DNA from 3 places in the Pararhizobium sp. PWRC1-1 genome. Region 2 is predicted to be linked to each of the others. Evidence: predicted binding sites of a transcription regulator. Region 2 holds the regulator's gene; each other region holds the start of a gene.
The links. The regulator LexA, encoded in region 2, represses DNA repair genes until DNA is damaged. The targets are predictions, from matches to a motif close to TGTTCNNNNTGTGTTCNG.

Region 1: recA (recombinase RecA) is a predicted target of LexA. The motif match lies at 3,679-3,696, and genes of this name have one in related genera.
Region 3: uvrA (excinuclease ABC subunit UvrA) is a predicted target of LexA. The motif match lies at 3,690-3,707, and genes of this name have one in related genera.

The regions. Positions count from the first base shown of each region.
Region 1 is NZ_JAFCXE010000007.1:121,127-127,145, reverse strand. Features, by position in the region: gene cckA (cell cycle histidine kinase CckA) at 1-298, shown strand, start outside; gene ACP7E0_RS13320 (D-alanine--D-alanine ligase family protein) at 546-1,619, shown strand; gene ACP7E0_RS13315 (pseudouridine-5'-phosphate glycosidase) at 1,671-2,594, opposite strand; gene ACP7E0_RS13310 (carbohydrate kinase family protein) at 2,627-3,574, opposite strand; gene recA (recombinase RecA) at 3,823-4,914, shown strand; gene alaS (alanine--tRNA ligase) at 5,140-6,019, shown strand, end outside.
Region 2 is NZ_JAFCXE010000007.1:65-6,083, forward strand. Features, by position in the region: gene ACP7E0_RS12665 (hypothetical protein) at 195-665, opposite strand; gene lexA (transcriptional repressor LexA) at 740-1,456, opposite strand; gene ACP7E0_RS12675 (hypothetical protein) at 1,798-2,034, shown strand; gene ACP7E0_RS12680 (hypothetical protein) at 2,153-2,431, opposite strand; tRNA gene ACP7E0_RS12685 (tRNA-Asn) at 2,652-2,726, shown strand; gene ACP7E0_RS12690 (SDR family oxidoreductase) at 2,802-3,716, opposite strand; gene ACP7E0_RS12695 (TetR/AcrR family transcriptional regulator) at 3,810-4,370, shown strand; gene ACP7E0_RS12700 (APH(3'') family aminoglycoside O-phosphotransferase) at 4,525-5,343, shown strand; gene ACP7E0_RS12705 (LysE family translocator) at 5,440-6,019, shown strand, end outside.
Region 3 is NZ_JAFCXE010000027.1:60,896-66,914, forward strand. Features, by position in the region: gene ACP7E0_RS29620 (DUF72 domain-containing protein) at 1-621, opposite strand, end outside; gene uvrA (excinuclease ABC subunit UvrA) at 646-3,567, opposite strand; gene ACP7E0_RS29630 (single-stranded DNA-binding protein) at 3,834-4,379, shown strand; gene ACP7E0_RS29635 (MarC family protein) at 4,457-5,086, opposite strand; gene gyrA (DNA gyrase subunit A) at 5,318-6,019, shown strand, end outside.

The DNA of each region.
Region 1 (6,019 bases), 120 kb from region 2:
CCGCGGCTACACGGTGCACGAGGCCGGTTCCGGTGTCGAAGCGCTCGAAGTCATGGCGGAACTGAACGGCGCCGTCGATATCGTCGTGTCCGATGTGGTCATGCCGGAAATGGATGGGCCGACCTTGCTGAAGGAAATTCGCAAGACCTATCCGGATCTGAAGTTCATCTTCGTCTCCGGTTATGCCGAGGATGCTTTTGCAAGAAACCTGCCGGCCGACGCCAAATTCGGCTTCCTGCCCAAGCCTTTCTCATTGAAGCAATTGGCTGTCGCTGTGCGCGAAATGCTCGACAGCTGATCTGCAACCGCCAGCCATCGACAAGATTCTAGAGCCGTTCTCGGCTGGTTCTGAGGGCGGCCGCCAATCGGCTGAGAGCTGTGCGTTAACCGCTTGCTGAGATATGTTCAGCCGGATTTCGGCCGTCGTAAAAAGGCCCGTTTCGCGATTGCATCTACCGGTGTCACGCGTTGCGCCATGGTCCGACAGGTTTTCCGGCCTTTAGCTCAAACGCAGCGTCCCATTCCCCGATTTTGCGAGCGCTCGAATGAATTCAAAGCTAAGGGTTGCAGTTCTTTTTGGCGGACGTTCTGCCGAACACGATGTTTCCGTTCTTTCGGCGCGCAATGTCTTCAAGGCGCTTGATACTGAAAAATATGATGTCGTGCCGATTCTGATCGACCGTCAGGGGAAATGGCTTCTGCAGCAGCTACGCGATAGAGCCTTGCCGGATCCGCTGCCAGCCGCGAATACACAAGTCTGCCTTTTACCCGGCGGCCGCGGCCGCCTTTTCATCGTTCCCGAAGACGAAGCCATCCGCGAACTGCCGCCGATCGATGTTGTGTTTCCGGTTCTGCATGGGCCGCATGGCGAGGATGGTTCGGTGCAGGGGCTTGCCGAGGTTGCGATGGTGCCGTTTGCCGGATGTGGGATTCTGGGCTCGGCCACCGCCATCGACAAGGATGTGGCAAAGCGCCTGCTGAACGAAGCCGGATTGCCCGTGGCGCGCTCATTGACCTTCTATGAGGGCGACGCTCCATCCTTCGACGATGTCGTCGGGGCGCTGGGATCGACGGTTTTCGTCAAGCCGGCCCGGCAGGGCTCGTCAGTCGGCGTCAGCAAGGCTCGAACGGCAGACGAATTTCTCGCTGCACTCGCGGAAGGCTTCCACCACGATCAGAAAATCCTCGTCGAAGAATTTATCGAGGGGCGGGAGATCGAGTGCAGCATTCTTGAACAGGCCGACGGCACGCTCATCGCCTCTCTTCCAGGAGAGATCATTCCCGCCGGTAGCCACGGTTTTTACAGCTATGATGCCAAATATATCGACCCGGACGGTGCCATTCTCAGCATTCCCGCTCAACTTCCGGATGAAATTGCGCAAAATCTCAGATCGATGGCGCAAGGCGCTTTCAGGGCGCTCGGATGCGACGGCATGGCCCGTATCGACTTTTTTGTGCGGCCTGACCTCAGCGCCGTCGTCAACGAGGTCAACACGATCCCCGGCTTTACCGATATCAGCATGTATGCCAAGGCTTTGGCCGCTAGCGGAATTGCCTATGCCGATATCATCGACCGGCTGATCGAACATGGCCTTGCACGGGCAGGGCGGCAGAGCTGACGTTACGGGGGCTGGCAGCCAGCCCCCGATTTTTCCAATGGTTGTTCTAACTCAGACCAGTGCAACGGCAATTTCGGCCGCGAGCCGGGCGTTGTTCTCGACCAGCGCGATATTGGTCTCGAGGCTGCGGCCGTCGGTCAGGCCGAAAATGCTGTCGAGCAGGTAGGGCGTGACTTTCTTGCCGGAGATCTCGTCGCGGGCGGCATTGTCCAGTGCCCGCGTGATGTAGATTTCCATTTCGTCGCGCGGAATTTCGTTTGCCTCCGGCACCGGATTGGCAATCAGCATGCCGCCATCGACGCCGAGCAGGTCGCGCATCTTCTGGAAATTGGCGATTGCCGCCGGGCTGTTGAGCATCAACGGGCTCTTCAGGCCGCTGTCGCGCGACCAGAAGGCCGGGAAGATGTCGCTGTCATAGGTGACGACCGGAACGCCGCGCGTTTCCAGGACTTCCAGGGTCTTTGGAATGTCGAGGATGGCCTTTGCACCGGCGCAGACGACGATGACGCCGGTGCGCGCCAGCTCGTCGAGGTCGGCGGAGATGTCAAAGCTCTCTTCGGCCTTGCGATGCACGCCGCCGATACCGCCGGTGGCAAAGACGCGGATGCCGGCGCGGGCTGCAGCGATCATCGTTGCGGCAACTGTGGTCGCACCGGTGCGGCGCTCGGCGATCGCAAAGGCAAGATCGGCACGCGACAGTTTCATGGCGCCTTCCGTCTGCGCCAGAGCTTCCAGCTGGGCGTCTTCCAGGCCGATATGCAGGATGCCGTCGATGACGGCGATGGTTGCCGGAACAGCACCTTCCTCGCGGATGATCGCTTCGACGCTGCGCGCCATGTTGAGATTGCCGGGGAAGGGCATGCCATGGGTGATGATGGTCGATTCCAGCGCGACGATCGCTGCGCCGCGAGCCTTGGCGGCCGCGACTTCTCTGGAATATTCCATCGGCAGAAGGGGGGAGAAGGGCTTGGTCATCGCGGATCCTTATTTGGCTTTTTAAGGCGCGTTCATGACAGGATTTCGGCTGGCGGCACAAGTCGAATTGCTTCTTCGAGCATTGCCCGCGACATTTTTTCCGATACGGCCAGCGGCGAACGGACGGTGATGCCGGCAGCGGCGACGCCAGAACGAAGGCATATGTCGAGCGGTTCGCCCGCAACAAATGCCGACAGGAACCCGGCGGCAAGCGAATCGCCAGCACCAGTGACGTCGGCAAGCGCGTCAAGCTGCGGCGGTGCCACCGTAACGGTTTGCCCGTCGTGAAATGCAATCGCGGGCTTGCCGCCGCGGGTAATGACGCCGCCGGCCAAGCCGGTCGCCTTCAGCAGAACAGGCCATTCCGCCGCCTCGGCGCTGTCGCGGCCTGTCAGGGCCCGCGCTTCCGCCTCGTTCATGAAGAGAAAATCGAGCCCGGACAGACTTTTCACCAGCCGCGCGACTTTCGCCGGTGAGATGGCAATGGCGGTGATCGGCTTTGATTCGGCGTTTGCACGGGCAACCAGGCCAGTCAGCGTCTCTTCGGGCAGGTTGGCATCGGTGACGATCAGATCGCTCAGCGAGATGATCTCGCGCATGGCCTTTTGCTGCAATCGGCGGGGAGAAAACAGGCGGTAGAGTTCCATGTCGGCAAGTGCGATCACCAGATTACCGTCGTTTTCGAGAATGGCCGTGTAGCTTGGCGTCTTGCGATCAAGGAAGATAAAGGGGCAATCGATAACGCCGGCTTCACTCGCAGCCCGGGCGACCGTCTCGCCAGCGGCATCGCCGCCGCGCGGGCTGATCATGCGAACGTCAAGTCCAAGCCGCGCCAGATTGCGGGCCGCGTTGAACCCGCCGCCGCCGGCCTCCTCGAACCAGCTGCCGGGATTGCTCGATCCCGGAACGGTGGTGCCGAAGATGCGTGCCCTGCGGTCGATATGCGCGCCGCCAAAGATGGAAACTTGTCTGCCTGTCATGCGTTTTCCCGTGTGCCGATCCCTGGCGATTCGTTGCGCTATGATGTTGATCCGCTTTTTGTTTCAGTCATTTCCACCGATTGTGAAATCCGTGGGACCAAACGTGGAACAAGAAAAGAACACGCAACCGTTTATGTTGATAATTCAAGTCCATAGATAGCTCTTGCAAAATGAGAACAAAAAGTGTACATAGCTTTCATCGGCGACTTCATTGCCTCAACAGCTTCCATAATTTAAAGGTGGATCACATGGCACAAAACTCTTTGCGGCTTGTAGAGGACAAATCGGTGGATAAAAGCAAGGCACTTGAAGCGGCACTCTCCCAGATCGAACGTTCGTTCGGCAAGGGATCGATCATGAAGCTCGGTGGAAAAGACAGCATTGTCGAAATCGAAACCGTTTCGACGGGATCGTTGAGCCTGGATATCGCGCTCGGTATTGGCGGGCTGCCCAAGGGGCGCGTCATCGAAATTTATGGACCGGAAAGCTCGGGCAAGACGACGCTGGCGCTGCAGACCATTGCCGAAGCCCAGAAGAAGGGTGGCATCTGCGCCTTCGTCGATGCGGAACATGCGCTGGATCCGGTCTATGCCCGCAAGCTTGGCGTCGATCTCGAAAACCTTTTGATCTCGCAGCCGGATACCGGCGAACAGGCCCTGGAAATTACTGACACTCTGGTGCGCTCCGGCGCTATCGACGTACTGGTCATCGATTCGGTTGCTGCACTCGTGCCGCGCGCTGAAATCGAAGGCGAAATGGGCGACAGCCTGCCGGGCCTCCAGGCCCGCCTGATGAGCCAGGCGCTACGCAAGCTGACCGCTTCGATCTCCAAGTCGAACTGCATGGTCATCTTCATCAACCAGATTCGCATGAAGATCGGTGTCATGTTCGGTTCACCGGAAACGACGACAGGCGGTAACGCCCTGAAATTCTACGCTTCCGTTCGCCTCGACATTCGCCGTATCGGCGCGGTCAAGGATCGCGAAGAGGTGATCGGCAACCAGACACGCGTCAAGGTCGTCAAGAACAAGATGGCGCCGCCCTTCAAGCAGGTCGAATTTGACATCATGTATGGCGAAGGCGTGTCCAAGACCGGCGAACTGGTCGACCTGGGCGTCAAGGCTGGCATTGTGGAAAAATCCGGTGCCTGGTTCTCCTATAACAGCCAGCGCCTCGGCCAGGGCCGCGAGAATGCCAAGATGTTCCTGCGTGACAATCCCGATACGGCCAAGGAGATCGAGCTGTCGCTGCGCCAGAATGCAGGCTTGATCGCTGAAAAATTCCTTGAGAACGGCGGCCCGGAAGCCGGAGACGAGGATGACGATGCCGCTCTGGCATAAGATCGCTTGATTTTCGACATCATGTTTGCCGGCCGCCCTTTCCAAGGGCGGCCGGTTTTCTTTTGCCGTCTGGACAGGGATTGGCCCGGACGATAAAAGCCTGTGTTCCCATGGGGCGGGAGAGGATCGGCGGATGTCCGGTGATCCGCAATTTTCAAAAGTTTCCGGTTCGCGGTTCGGCCAGGCAGGTCGCGGACGGTCCGATGCAAGAGATAAGGGCGCAATATGAGCGGCGTGAATGAAATCCGGTCGACGTTCCTCGACTACTTCAAGAAGAACGGCCATGAAGTCGTAGCGTCGAGCCCGCTGGTTCCACGCAACGACCCGACCCTGATGTTCACCAATGCCGGTATGGTGCAGTTCAAGAACGTCTTTACCGGCCTCGAGCAGCGCCCCTATTCGACGGCTGCGACCGCGCAGAAATGCGTGCGCGCCGGCGGCAAGCACAATGACCTCGACAATGTCGGTTATACCGCGCGTCACCACACCTTCTTCGAAATGCTCGGCAATTTCTCCTTCGGCGATTATTTCAAGGAGCGGGCGATCGAGCTTGCCTGGAACCTGATCACCAAGGAGTATGGCATCGACGCCAAACGCCTGCTGGTCACCGTCTATCATACGGACGACGAGGCCTTCGGCCTGTGGAAGAAGATTGCCGGTCTGACCGGCGACCGGATCATCCGTATCCCCACCAGCGACAATTTCTGGGCGATGGGCGATACCGGTCCGTGCGGTCCCTGTTCTGAAATTTTCTACGATCACGGCGATCATATCTGGGGCGGCCCACCCGGTTCCAAGGATGAAGACGGCGACCGCTTCATCGAGATCTGGAACCTCGTCTTCATGCAGTACGAGCAGGTGACGGAGGAAGAACGCGTCGACCTGCCGCGTCCGTCGATCGATACCGGCATGGGCCTCGAGCGTGTTGCGGCCCTGCTGCAGGGCAAGCATGACAATTACGAAATCGACCTTTTCCGCGCGCTGATCGCAGCTTCGGAAGAGGCGACGGGCGTCAAGGCTGAAGGCGACAGTCGCGCCAGCCACCGTGTGATCGCCGACCATCTGCGCGCGTCCGCCTTCCTGATTGCCGATGGTGTTCTGCCGT
Region 2 (6,019 bases):
CCAAAGTGACACATTAACTTTGCTAGGATCCGGACATTTCAATCCTGCCGCCACAAAAAATCGTCTGTAGGGTGGGTTCAAGGATGACGACAGAGACAGTATTGGCCATGATTTCAGGATAATGGAATGGCCGCCCCCCCCCGCGTTTGAAGTTGCGGGACAGCCAGTCGCATCACGATTGTCAATGGAGGTTTCTACGCTGCTGCGAAATCAGCGCGAGTATCCATGTAGACAGACGGATTTGGCTCGCTTTTCATCATCGTCTTTCGCCAAGCCTCTTGCTCGGCATTTATCAGGGCCAACTCCCAAATGCAGGCAATCACGGGTCTCTTTACTGTGTCCATGGGCTCGGTGGCAGAATACAGCTTTCGATAGATATGCTGACAAAGCACCGAACCCTGTATCCACCAGTGAGCCGAAATGGAAACACCAAGTTCGCCAGGATGAATGATCACAAAGCCCATGCCATTGTCATCGCCCTCGTCCGCTACACGCGGTAGAACATCCCGTCGCACAAATGACTGTGCGAGGATTAGCATGGCTTGGTCTATCGTCCGGTTGTCTGCGACAAGACCATAGATTTTAAGTTTGAGACCGGCCATGTCCCATATACCTAAATTTGAAACTCCGCGTGGATGATAGATTTCAATTGTTTTTGAGTTCAAAGTCGCACTCCGCTCGACCTATTGGTGCTAATCGATGATCAATTTGGGGTGCATCTGAAGGGTCGCCTTTCCAGCTAGTGATAGCGGCGGATCAGGCCGACGAGTTTACCCTGGATCTTGACGCGGTCCGGTCCGAAAATTCGGGTCTCGTAGGCCGGGTTGGCGGCTTCAAGTGCGATGGAGGCGCCCTTGCGGCGGAAGCGCTTCAACGTCGCTTCCTCGTCATCCACCAGAGCGACGATGATTTCACCAGGGCTGGCGGTATTCGTATTGCGGATGATGACGGTATCGCCATCCAGAATTCCTGCCTCGATCATCGAATCGCCACGGACCTCTAGTGCGTAGTGTTCGCCGGATCCAACCATTTCGAACGGAACGGAAATATCATGTGTGTTGTTCTGGATTGCCGAGATCGGAACACCTGCCGCGATTCGTCCCATGACCGGTATGGAAACGCTGTCACCATTGGCAGCCGCCGGTTTGACGGCAACGGGCGGGGCCGGTGCCTGAACGCCAAGACTGCCCTGGATGACGCTGGGAGAAAAGCCGCGCTTGGGCTGGAGGCTCATCGAGTAGGCCTCCGGCAACTTGATCACTTCGAGCGCCCTTGCCCGGTTGGGCAAGCGCCGGATGAAGCCCCGTTCCTCAAGCGCTGTAATCAGCCGGTGAATGCCGGATTTCGACGCAAGATCCAGCGCATCCTTCATTTCATCGAACGATGGCGGCACCCCCGATTCCTTCATTCTTTCGTGAATGAACAGAAGCAGTTCCTGTTGCTTGCGGGTCAGCATGAACGATCACTCCAGAGTCGAGAAACAAATCAAGAACGAACACTATCTGTTCCATATGTGTTCCGCAAGTCCCTAAAATTCATTGAGTGTTTTCAAAGACAAATAGCGATTCCGATCGCCGGATCGAGGCTAACATGTTTTCGCCTTTCACCGACTTGCGTTCGCTCACCCATCAGCTTCCCGCATTTCGGAACCTTTGCGTGCCTGCAGCCGTTCATTTGACGCAAATGAATGACTGTTTCAGGAGGCAATGATGGCACGATATGTCGATGAGCGTGGCGATGTCGTTTCCACGGAGGAACAAACCGAACCGTCGTCATGAGTGGCGTGAAGGCACGTCAGTGCCTTTTGGGCCGGCCGGTTTTGATGGTTCTGATGTGCGCCTTTTGCTGGCTTTGATTGCCTGGGCTGGGGCTGAAATGTTTGGCGAAAGCTTGGACAATGATGCCACGACCCGCGCCCAGGAGAATGCGCCCGCAGCCGATGCGGCGGAGCCATCCAACCAAGGAACGGTCGATAATACACGGAACGGCAATCCGTCTCAAATGGCACCGGCCGACAAGGATACCACGCCGTAGACGGGGTCAGGCGGCTAAGACATGCGGACAAACCTACGTCTTTCCGACGGCTGTGTTTTAGACCCCGGAGCCCGTCGCGTGATTCGAACGTCAGGAGATATGACGCGATGGCTCTATTCTAGTTGGATGTCTGCCATTTTCGCGCCCACCAGACCGATAGCTTGCGCCGCCGGCGCCGGACGAAGGCGAGATCATGCGACAGGACCAGCAATCCCAGCGGTACCATCCAGAATCCGAGAACAGGCAGGAAGCCCAGAATGCCGCCGAAGATCAACACGCAGCCGATGGTAATACGCAAAAGACGCGATTGCGGCAGCCGCATCCGCCATGAACCGATAATCAGTTCATGTGTTGCGGCGTCGATGCCGAATTTTTTCGTTTTTTGCGGTTCAGCCATACATTCCACCTATCGAGCCTAAAGCGCGTCCCTGTAATGCTGCAATCCCGCAATGCCAAGGGTTTGGCTTGCGCGGCAGTCAGAATGCGCTGCCTCCCACAGATGGGAAGTTCTCCACAGTCTGACAAGATTGTGCGTTTTTTTTGAAAAACCGCTTGGCAAATCGGAAAAGCATTTGTATTAGCAGCCTCACTTCTGCAGCACACACCGCCGCAGGTGATCCCTGGTAGCTCAGCGGTAGAGCATTCGACTGTTAATCGACAGGTCGCCGGTTCGAATCCGGCCCGGGGAGCCAGTTTTCAAAGGCCTTGCTGAAAAGCAAGGCCTTTTTGGTTTCAGAAGCTATCGCCTCTCGCCTGTTCTTATTTCCCTACCGATAACCGGTGGCGTCCGCCGGTTTCCCCGCGCCCTGTACCTCGGTTATGTAGCGCCAGCAGTCAGGCCGCGATCCGTCGAGATCGGTGAAGCCGTAGATCTTGGCGAGATCACCGCTTGAGGTAGACTGGCCGTTGAAGCGGCCCCGATCCGGATCTGCAGCAAGCGCCGCAACGGCACGGCCGGTAAAACGCGGTGCTTCGGAGATCACGAAATGCGGCTGGACTGCTTTAGCCTCCATCCAGTTTTCTTCACGGACGCCGTAAATATCGAGCATCATTTCGGAGCGCATCCAGCCGGGTGAGATTGCCACCGATGTCGCCGCGTGTGGCGCAAGGTCCTGCGCGTGCGCCCAGGCCATGCGGATGACGCTGGTCTTGGCGAGATCGTAGAACGGGCTGAGCCGGTAATGGGTAGCATTGTATTCCGCTGTACCATCGGTCACCTCCACCAGCAGCCCGCCGGGCCTTTCGATCATCAGCGGCAATGCGTAATGGGCGGTGATCAGATGGGTATCGATTGCCAGCCGTAAAAGTTTCAGGCCCTTTTCGAGCGCGTGTTCCCAGACCGGTTTGTTCCACTCGGTCAAATGCTCACCGCCCCAGATATCGTTGACGAAAATATCAAGTCGTGCTTCCTCCCGGCGTATGCGGGCGACCAGTGCCTCGACTTCCGCGTGGACAAGATGATCCACCCGCACGGCAATGCCTTTGCCGCCGGCTTGGGTAACCAACTCGGCCGTCTCTTCGATCGTTTCCGGGCGGCCGTATTCCGATTGCTGTGTGCGTGTCGTGCGCCCGGTCACATAGACCGTTGCCCCGGCAGCCCCCAGCTCCACTGCGATGCCTCGGCCGGCACCGCGCGTACCGCCGGCCACAAGCGCGATCTTCCCTTGCAGGTCGGTTGCCATGTCATTGTCCTCCTCAATGGAATCGGAACCACAAACAGAGTTGATAATAAACGAACGTTCGTTCATAAACAAAATGAACGCAAGAGGAAATTGATGCCTCGCCCACGCACCCTGTCCGACCAGCACCTTCTTGATCTGGTGCTGACGCTGATCCATGCCGAGGGGCCGGAGGCGGCAACGTTTTCGGCTGTCTCCAAAGCAAGCGGCTTATCCGGCTCGACACTGGTGCAGCGGTTTTCGACCAAGACAGCGATGCTGCGTCAGGCTTTGCTGCATGCCTGGGACGAGCTGGATGCCGAGACGGCGCAGCTGTGCGGCTCAATCCCGAAGACACCTCTAGGTGCCGTCGCGCTGCTTGTCGGCCTGTCGCAGAACTACGGCGACAGCGCCGCCGTCTATGCCGACGGCCTGCGTTTGCTGCGCGAGGATTTTCGCGATCCCTTGCTGCAGGCCCGGGGAGCTGCCTGGGGGCGAACGCTGGTCGAGGCTATCAGCGCGTGTTTTGTGACTGTCAGTCGACCGGAAGTGACCGCCCGGCTGATGCTGGCGCAATGGCAGGGCTCGCTGCTCTGGTGGGGATTTGAGGTAGATGGCCCGGTCGTGCCCTATGTGGAAGCGCAGCTCCAGGAGTTTCTTGCCGAACTTGGCACATAATCCACGCCCCCTCGCCGGCTTTTCATCCGCAAATACGGCCCGGCGTAAAAACTCGGACATTTTCTGTTCGGTGATAGTGAAATCGCGGTTTCCAATATCTATCTCGTGCGGGGGCGTGAAATTGCCTTCGCCAAGCAAGCCGTGGGGGTGATGCGTGACTGACTATCGATCCGGTGCAACCCGGGCGACGGGCTTTTCTCTCGGAAGCCAGTGGATTGCCTATCATCACGGCGAATCGGGTGACGCGCTATTTCGGCGCACCGATGGTAGCGCTTATGCCAAAGTGGCTACCGGCAGCGGCGTGGCGCTGCTGGATGACGAGCGGCGGCGGACTGCATGGCTTTCCCCCTTCAGGATCGGATCTCCCGCAGTTCTCGATTGGCAGGTGTCGGACGACGTCGCGTGCCTCGTGACAAGTGCCGTGCCCGGCATTCCGGCAGATCAGCTCGAAGCGACTGAACTGATCAAAGCCTGGCCTTCGATCGCGGCGCGGGTGCGCGACCTCCACGCGATTCCGGCACAAGATTGCCCGTTTGACCGCGGCCTTCAGACCATGTTCGACCGGGCGGCCGACGTGGTTGGACGTGGCGGCGTCAATCCGGATTTCCTCGATCCAGACGATCAAGACACACCGCCGCAGACCCTGCTCGACCGGGTGCAAGCCGAACTGTCCGAGCGGCTGGTGCAGGAAAGCCTTGACCGTGTCGTTTGCCACGGTGATGCGTGTATGCCCAATTTCATGATCGATCCGGAAACGCTTCGCTGCACGGGAATGATCGATCTCGGGCGGTTGGGCATGGCGGACCGCTATGTCGACTTTGCACTGCTTGTCGGCAATACCCGCGAAACATGGCGCACCGTCGAGGAAGCGCAGGCTGCGCAAAATCGTTTGTTCGAGATGCACGCGATCGCGACTGCCGACCGGGCAAGGCTCGATTTCTATCTGCGTCTCGACCCGCTGACCTGGGCATAATGATCATTCGGCACGGAAGCCCGGCACAACATGTGCACGAGACTTTCTACTGACGGTAGTGTAGAGGAATTCAATCACCCACGACAGGAGCGGACAATGCCGTCGATCGAGTTGCTTATCGCCTTCATAGCCACCACGGCGGTCTTTGCCTATATTCCTGGTCCGGCAATGCTCTATGCGGCGGCCCAGACCATCGCACGCGGCCGTTGGTCCGGACTGATGGCGTCGCTGGGTATTCACCTCGGCGGCTACTTTCATGTCATTGCTGCGGCCGCAGGTCTGTCAATCCTGTTTCATGCCGTGCCAACACTTTACATGATCGTCAAATTTGCCGGCGCGGCCTATCTGATCTGGCTCGGCATTTCTCTGTTTCGTGCAAAGGTCGAGGACGCCGCCGCCCTGCCCGGCATCGCGCCGAAATCCGGCCGCCGCGCCTTCTTCGAAAGCGTCACCGTCGAGGTTCTCAATCCCAAGACGGCGATTTTCTTCGTGGCTTTCCTGCCGCAATTCGTCGATGCGTCGGCCACCTTCCCGGTCTGGCTGCAGCTGGCAATCCTTGGAACGATCGTCAACCTGATGTTTTCGTCGGCGGATATCGTCTGCGTGTTTCTGGCCGGTGCCGTGATGACAAAGCTGCGCCGTTCGAGCTCCGCACAACGCCTGATGCAGCGCGCCG
Region 3 (6,019 bases), on a different contig from region 2:
GCGTTTTTCGTCATAACAGGTAACGACGTCATCGCTGCCGGTCTGAAGACGCGCATAGACGAAATCACCGGTCACATCAGCGATCATTGGATAATCGAAATGATCGGCGCAGACGACCGCGACCTTGTGCTTGGCAAGCAGGGCGGTGAATTCCGGCGTACGGAAGGAATCGTGCCGCACTTCAACGACATGACGCAACGTCAAGCCATCCTGTTTTTCCGGCAGCAGTGCCAGAAATGCGCCAAAATCCTCAGCATCGAATTTCTTCGTCGGCATGAACTGCCAGAGGATCGGCCCCAGATGCGGTCCGAGTTCCGTCAGTCCCTGACCCAGAAACTTGCCGATCGACTCCCCGGCCTCCGCCAGCACCTTCTTGTTGGTGGCAAAGCGGCTGGCCTTCAGCGAGAAGATAAAATCATCCGGCACTTCCGACGCCCACTTGGCGAAGGTCTCAGGCTTTTGCGAGCCGTAATAGGTGCCGTTGACCTCGATGGCTTTCAGCTGGCTGCTGGCATATTCCAGCTGCCGCTTCTTCGCCAGCTTTTCCGGATAGAACGTCCCCTCCCAGGGATCAAAGGTCCAGCCGCCAATACCGCAGCGGATCGTGCCTGATGTCGACATACTCTCTCCCTCTCGTTCTATGGCTTACTCGGCCGCAGCCATCTTGCGGATCGGCCGCCGTTCCAGAAGTTCCTTCAGGAACGCGCCGGTATGCGAGCGCTTTTCCTTGACGATATCTTCCGGCGTTCCCGCTGCGATCACTTCGCCGCCGCCATCGCCGCCTTCCGGGCCGAAATCGATTACCCAGTCGGCGGTCTTGATGACTTCGAGATTGTGCTCGATGACGACAACCGAATTGCCCTGGTTGACCAGTTCGTGCAGCACTTCCAGAAGCTTGGCGACGTCATGGAAGTGCAGGCCGGTGGTCGGCTCGTCGAGTATATAGAGGGTGCGGCCGGTTGAACGCTTCGACAGTTCCTTGGCGAGCTTGACGCGCTGCGCCTCGCCACCCGACAGCGTGTTGGCCTGCTGGCCAACCTTGATGTAACCGAGGCCGACACCCTGCAACGCCTGCAGCTTGTCGCGCACGGCCGGAACAGCTGCGAAGAACTCGACACCTTCCTCGACCGTCATGTCGAGCACGTCGGCGATCGACTTACCTTTGAAATGCACGTCCAGCGTTTCGCGGTTGTAGCGCTTGCCATGGCAGACGTCGCAAGTGACATAGACATCCGGCAGGAAGTGCATCTCGATCTTGATGACGCCGTCACCCTGGCAGGCCTCGCAGCGGCCGCCCTTGACGTTGAAGGAGAAGCGGCCCGGCTGATAGCCGCGTGTCTTTGCCTCCGGCAGGCCGGCAAACCAGTCGCGGATCGGCGTGAAGGCGCCGGTATAGGTGGCCGGGTTGGAGCGCGGCGTGCGGCCGATCGGCGACTGGTCGATATCGATGACCTTGTCGATATGCTCGAATCCGTCGATCCGGTCGTGCTCGGCCGGGTTTTCACGCGCGCCCATGATGCGTCGAGCCGCTGCCTTGTAGAGCGTCTCGATTAGGAAAGTCGATTTGCCGCCGCCCGATACGCCGGTGACAGCCGTGAAAATCCCGAGCGGGATCGAGGCCGTGACGTTCTTCAGGTTGTTGGCGCGGGCGCCGACGACAGTAATTTCCTTTTTCTTCTTCGGCTTGCGCCGTTCGGCCGGAACCGCAACCGCCATTTCGCCGGACAGATATTTTCCGGTCAGCGAATTCGGGTTGGCGAGGACCTCCGCCGGTGTGCCCTGCGCCACCACTTCACCGCCGTGAATGCCGGCCGCCGGACCGATATCGACCACGTAGTCGGCCGTCATGATCGCGTCTTCGTCATGTTCGACGACGATCACCGTATTGCCGATGTCGCGCAGATGCCGCAGCGTATCGAGCAGCCGGGCGTTATCACGCTGGTGTAGACCAATCGACGGCTCGTCGAGAACGTAGAGCACGCCGGTAAGGCCGGACCCGATCTGCGAGGCCAGCCGGATGCGCTGGCTTTCGCCGCCCGACAGCGTGCCGGAATTGCGCGAGAGGCTGAGATATTCAAGGCCGACATCGTTGAGAAACCGCAGCCGTTCGCGGATTTCCTTGAGGATGCGTACCGCGATCTCGTTCTGTTTGGCATTCATGCGTTCGGGCAGGACCTCGAACCAGTCACGCGCCACCCGGATCGACATCTGTGTGACTTCGCCGATATGCAGCTTGTTGATCTTGACCGCCAAAGCCTCTGGCTTCAGGCGAAAACCGTTGCAGGCCGGGCAGGGGGCTGCCGACATGTAGCGTTCGATCTCTTCGCGCGCCCAGGCGCTGTCGGTCTCCTTCCAGCGCCGTTCCAGATTGGGAACGATGCCTTCGAAATTCTTGGTGGTATTGTAGGATCGGGCGCCGTCCTCGTAGTGAAAGCTGATCTTCTCCTCGGTGCCCTGCAGGATCGCGTGCCTAGCCTCGTCGGAAAGATCGGTCCATTTGCTCGACAGCTTGAAGCCGAAGGCCTTGCCGAGCGCTTCGAGAGTCTGGTTATAGTAAGGTGACGACGATTTTGCCCAGGGGGCGATGGCGCCGTTTTTCAATGTCCGGTCGGGTTCCGGAATGATCAGCGCCTCGTCGATCTTCTGCTGGCTGCCGAGACCATCGCAGGTCGGGCAGGCACCGAACGGGTTGTTGAACGAGAACAGCCGCGGCTCGATCTCCGAAATGGTAAAGCCGGATACCGGGCAGGCGAATTTTTCGGAGAAGAGAACGCGCTCATGCGTTTCATTGAGCGATTTGTTGGCCGAACCGCCGGCCGAGGTTTCTTCCGGTGGCAGCGGCTTGTCGGCAAACTCGGCGATCGCCAGGCCATCGGCGAGCGTCAGGCAGGTTTCCAGACTGTCCGCGAGGCGCGCCGTCAGGTCCGGGCGCACGACGACGCGATCGACGACGACATCGATGTCATGCTTGTATTTCTTGTCGAGTACCGGCGCCTCGGCGATCTCGTAGAACTGCCCGTCGATCTTGACGCGCTGAAAGCCCTTCTTCATCAACTCGGCGAGTTCTTTCTTGTACTCGCCCTTGCGGCCGCGCACGATCGGCGCGAGAATATAAAGACGGGTGCCCTCGCCGAAACCGACGACACGGTCGACCATCTGGCTGACCGTCTGGCTTTCGATCGGCAGGCCGGTCGCTGGCGAATAGGGCACGCCGACGCGGGCAAACAAGAGGCGCATATAGTCGTAGATCTCGGTGACCGTTCCGACCGTCGAGCGCGGATTGCGCGAGGTGGTCTTCTGCTCGATCGAGATTGCCGGCGACAGGCCGTCGATCTGGTCGACGTCCGGCTTCTGCATCATCTCGAGAAACTGCCGGGCATAGGCCGACAGGCTCTCGACATAACGCCGCTGTCCCTCGGCATAGATCGTGTCGAAGGCAAGCGAGGACTTTCCGGAGCCTGACAGGCCGGTCATGACGATCAGCTTATTGCGCGGCAGATCGAGGTCGATGCCCTTGAGATTATGTTCGCGCGCGCCGCGGATGGATATGGTCTCGAGTTTGCTCATCGTGCCCAGCTTTTGATCTGTATTGGAAAGCTCCTATTTAAGTACGGCACAGCGCATGTCGAGGCGCAATGCGAAAAACAGGCCGGCTTTCCGAGTCGGTTGACAGGATATTACGGATTTACTAGAACAAAGAAAGAACGTTTTTAGAAAACTGTTGTGGATGACACAATGCAAAGGGGCGTATGCTTGGCCGTCAGCCGCTAAGATGTGCGTTCTGAATTTGGTAGCCGGGCCGAAAGGCTGGGCAGGATAGCGGGAAAAGCAAGATGGCAGGTAGTGTCAACAAGGTGATTTTGATCGGTAACCTCGGGGCAGACCCGGAAATCCGGCGCACGCAGGATGGCAAGCCGATCGCCAACCTGAACATTGCGACGTCGGAAAGCTGGCGCGACCGCAATTCCGGCGAGCGCAAGGAAAAGACCGAATGGCACCGTGTGGTGATCTTCAACGAAGGTCTCTGCAAGGTTGCCGAGCAGTATCTGAAGAAGGGCGCGACGGTCTATATCGAAGGCCAGCTGCAGACCCGCAAATGGCAGGACAAGGACGGCCAGGATCGCTACTCGACGGAAGTCGTGCTGCAGGGCTTCAATTCGACGCTGACGATGCTGGGCGGCCGTGGTGACGGGCAGGGTGCAGGCGGTGGCCGTGGCGGCTCTGAATACGGCGGCGGCAACACGGGCGGCGGCTCGGACAACTACGGCGGCGATTACGATCGTCCATCCTCTACACCGGCAGCCCGCTCCGGCGGCGGCGGCGCGAGCAGCAGCGGTGGAAACTTTTCACGCGATATGGATGATGATATCCCGTTCTAATCGAAGTGTTCTACAGTCAAAAAGGCCCGGGAAACCGGGCCTTTTTCGTCAGTGGAACCTGCGTTTACCGCGCGTGGTCACAAAGCCATGGTCGATTTGACGCCATCGACGACGAACTGAACGGCCAAGGCCGCGAGAATGACACCCAGCAGGCGTGTCAGTATGGCGCGGCCGGTGACGCCTAAAAACCGGTCGATGCGGTCGGCGATGACGAGGGCGGCAAACAGGATGGCGAGACAAAAGGCAATGACCAGGATCAGTTGAGCCCGGTCGATCGTTGCTGAGAAGGAGCCGGAGAGCAGGATCGTCGCCGAGATCGCGCCCGGGCCGGCTATCAACGGCAGCGCCAGCGGAAACACCGCGATATTGTGGATGTGGTCGCGGGTAATGGCAGTCTCGCCGGTCTTTTCCTTGCGCTCGTTGCGTTTCTCGAAGATCATTTCGAAGGCGATCCAGAACAAAAGCAGGCCGCCGGCAATCCGGAAGGCACCGATGGAGATGCCCAGCAGGCCGAGAATGCCGTTTCCGAACAGCGCGAAGGCCGACAGGATGAAGAACGCGATCAGCGTGCCGCGGCGGGCCACCAGAAAGCGTTCATGCCGGCTCATGCCGACCGTCAGGCTGAGGAAGATCGGCGCAAGGCCGGGCGGATCGATGGTGACCAGGATCGTGGTCAGCGCATTGATCAGAAGGTCGAATTGAGACATCCCATTCCCCTCGCGGCCTTGTTTATGATGGCCGTCTGATGAATTGTTAGGCGAGGGTGGTGCCGAATGAAAGGGCTGTCCTTCACTGTTCTGCCGCTTTTGCCTTGCAAATGCCTGCGAGAGCGCCGATGAGGCTAAAAGGCTGTTCAAAACCCAGCCCCGAAATTGGCGCTCGCCAATGCATTCGGCTATAAAAAACCGTCTGATTCTGAACAAAGATCGTGATCAAAATTGACTGAACAAAGCACACCAGGCGGCGGCAAGAATCCACCAGGCATCGAGCCCATTTCCATCATGGAGGAAATGCAGCGCTCGTATCTCGATTACGCCATGAGCGTGATCGTCAGCCGTGCTCTTCCCGACGTCCGCGATGGTCTGAAGCCCGTGCACCGGCGCATCCTGTTCGGGATGAGCGAACTGGGCATCGACTGGAACAGGAAATACGTCAAATGCGCCCGCGTCACCGGTGACGTGATGGGTAAATTCCATCCGCACGGTAACTCGGCGATCTATGATGCGCTCGCCCGCATGGCCCAACCGTGGTCGCTGCGTTTGCCGCTGATCGACGGTCAGGGCAATTTCGGCTCGATCGACGGCGACCCGCCGGCGGCTGAACGCTACACCGAGTGCCGTCTGCAGAAGGCAGCCCATGCGCTGCTCGACGACCTCGACAAGGAAACGGTCGATTTTCGCGACAACTATGACGGCACGCTGAGCGAACCGTCTGTTGTTCCGGCGAAATTCCCGAACCTTCTGGTCAACGGCGCAGGCGGCATCGCCGTCGGCATGGCGACCAATATCCCGCCGCACAATCTGATCGAAGTGATCAACGGCTGTATCGCCCTGATCGATGAGCCGGCACTGGAACTGCCGCAGTTGATGGAGATCATTCCGGGTCCGGACTTCCCGACCGGCGCCTTCATCCTTGGCCGC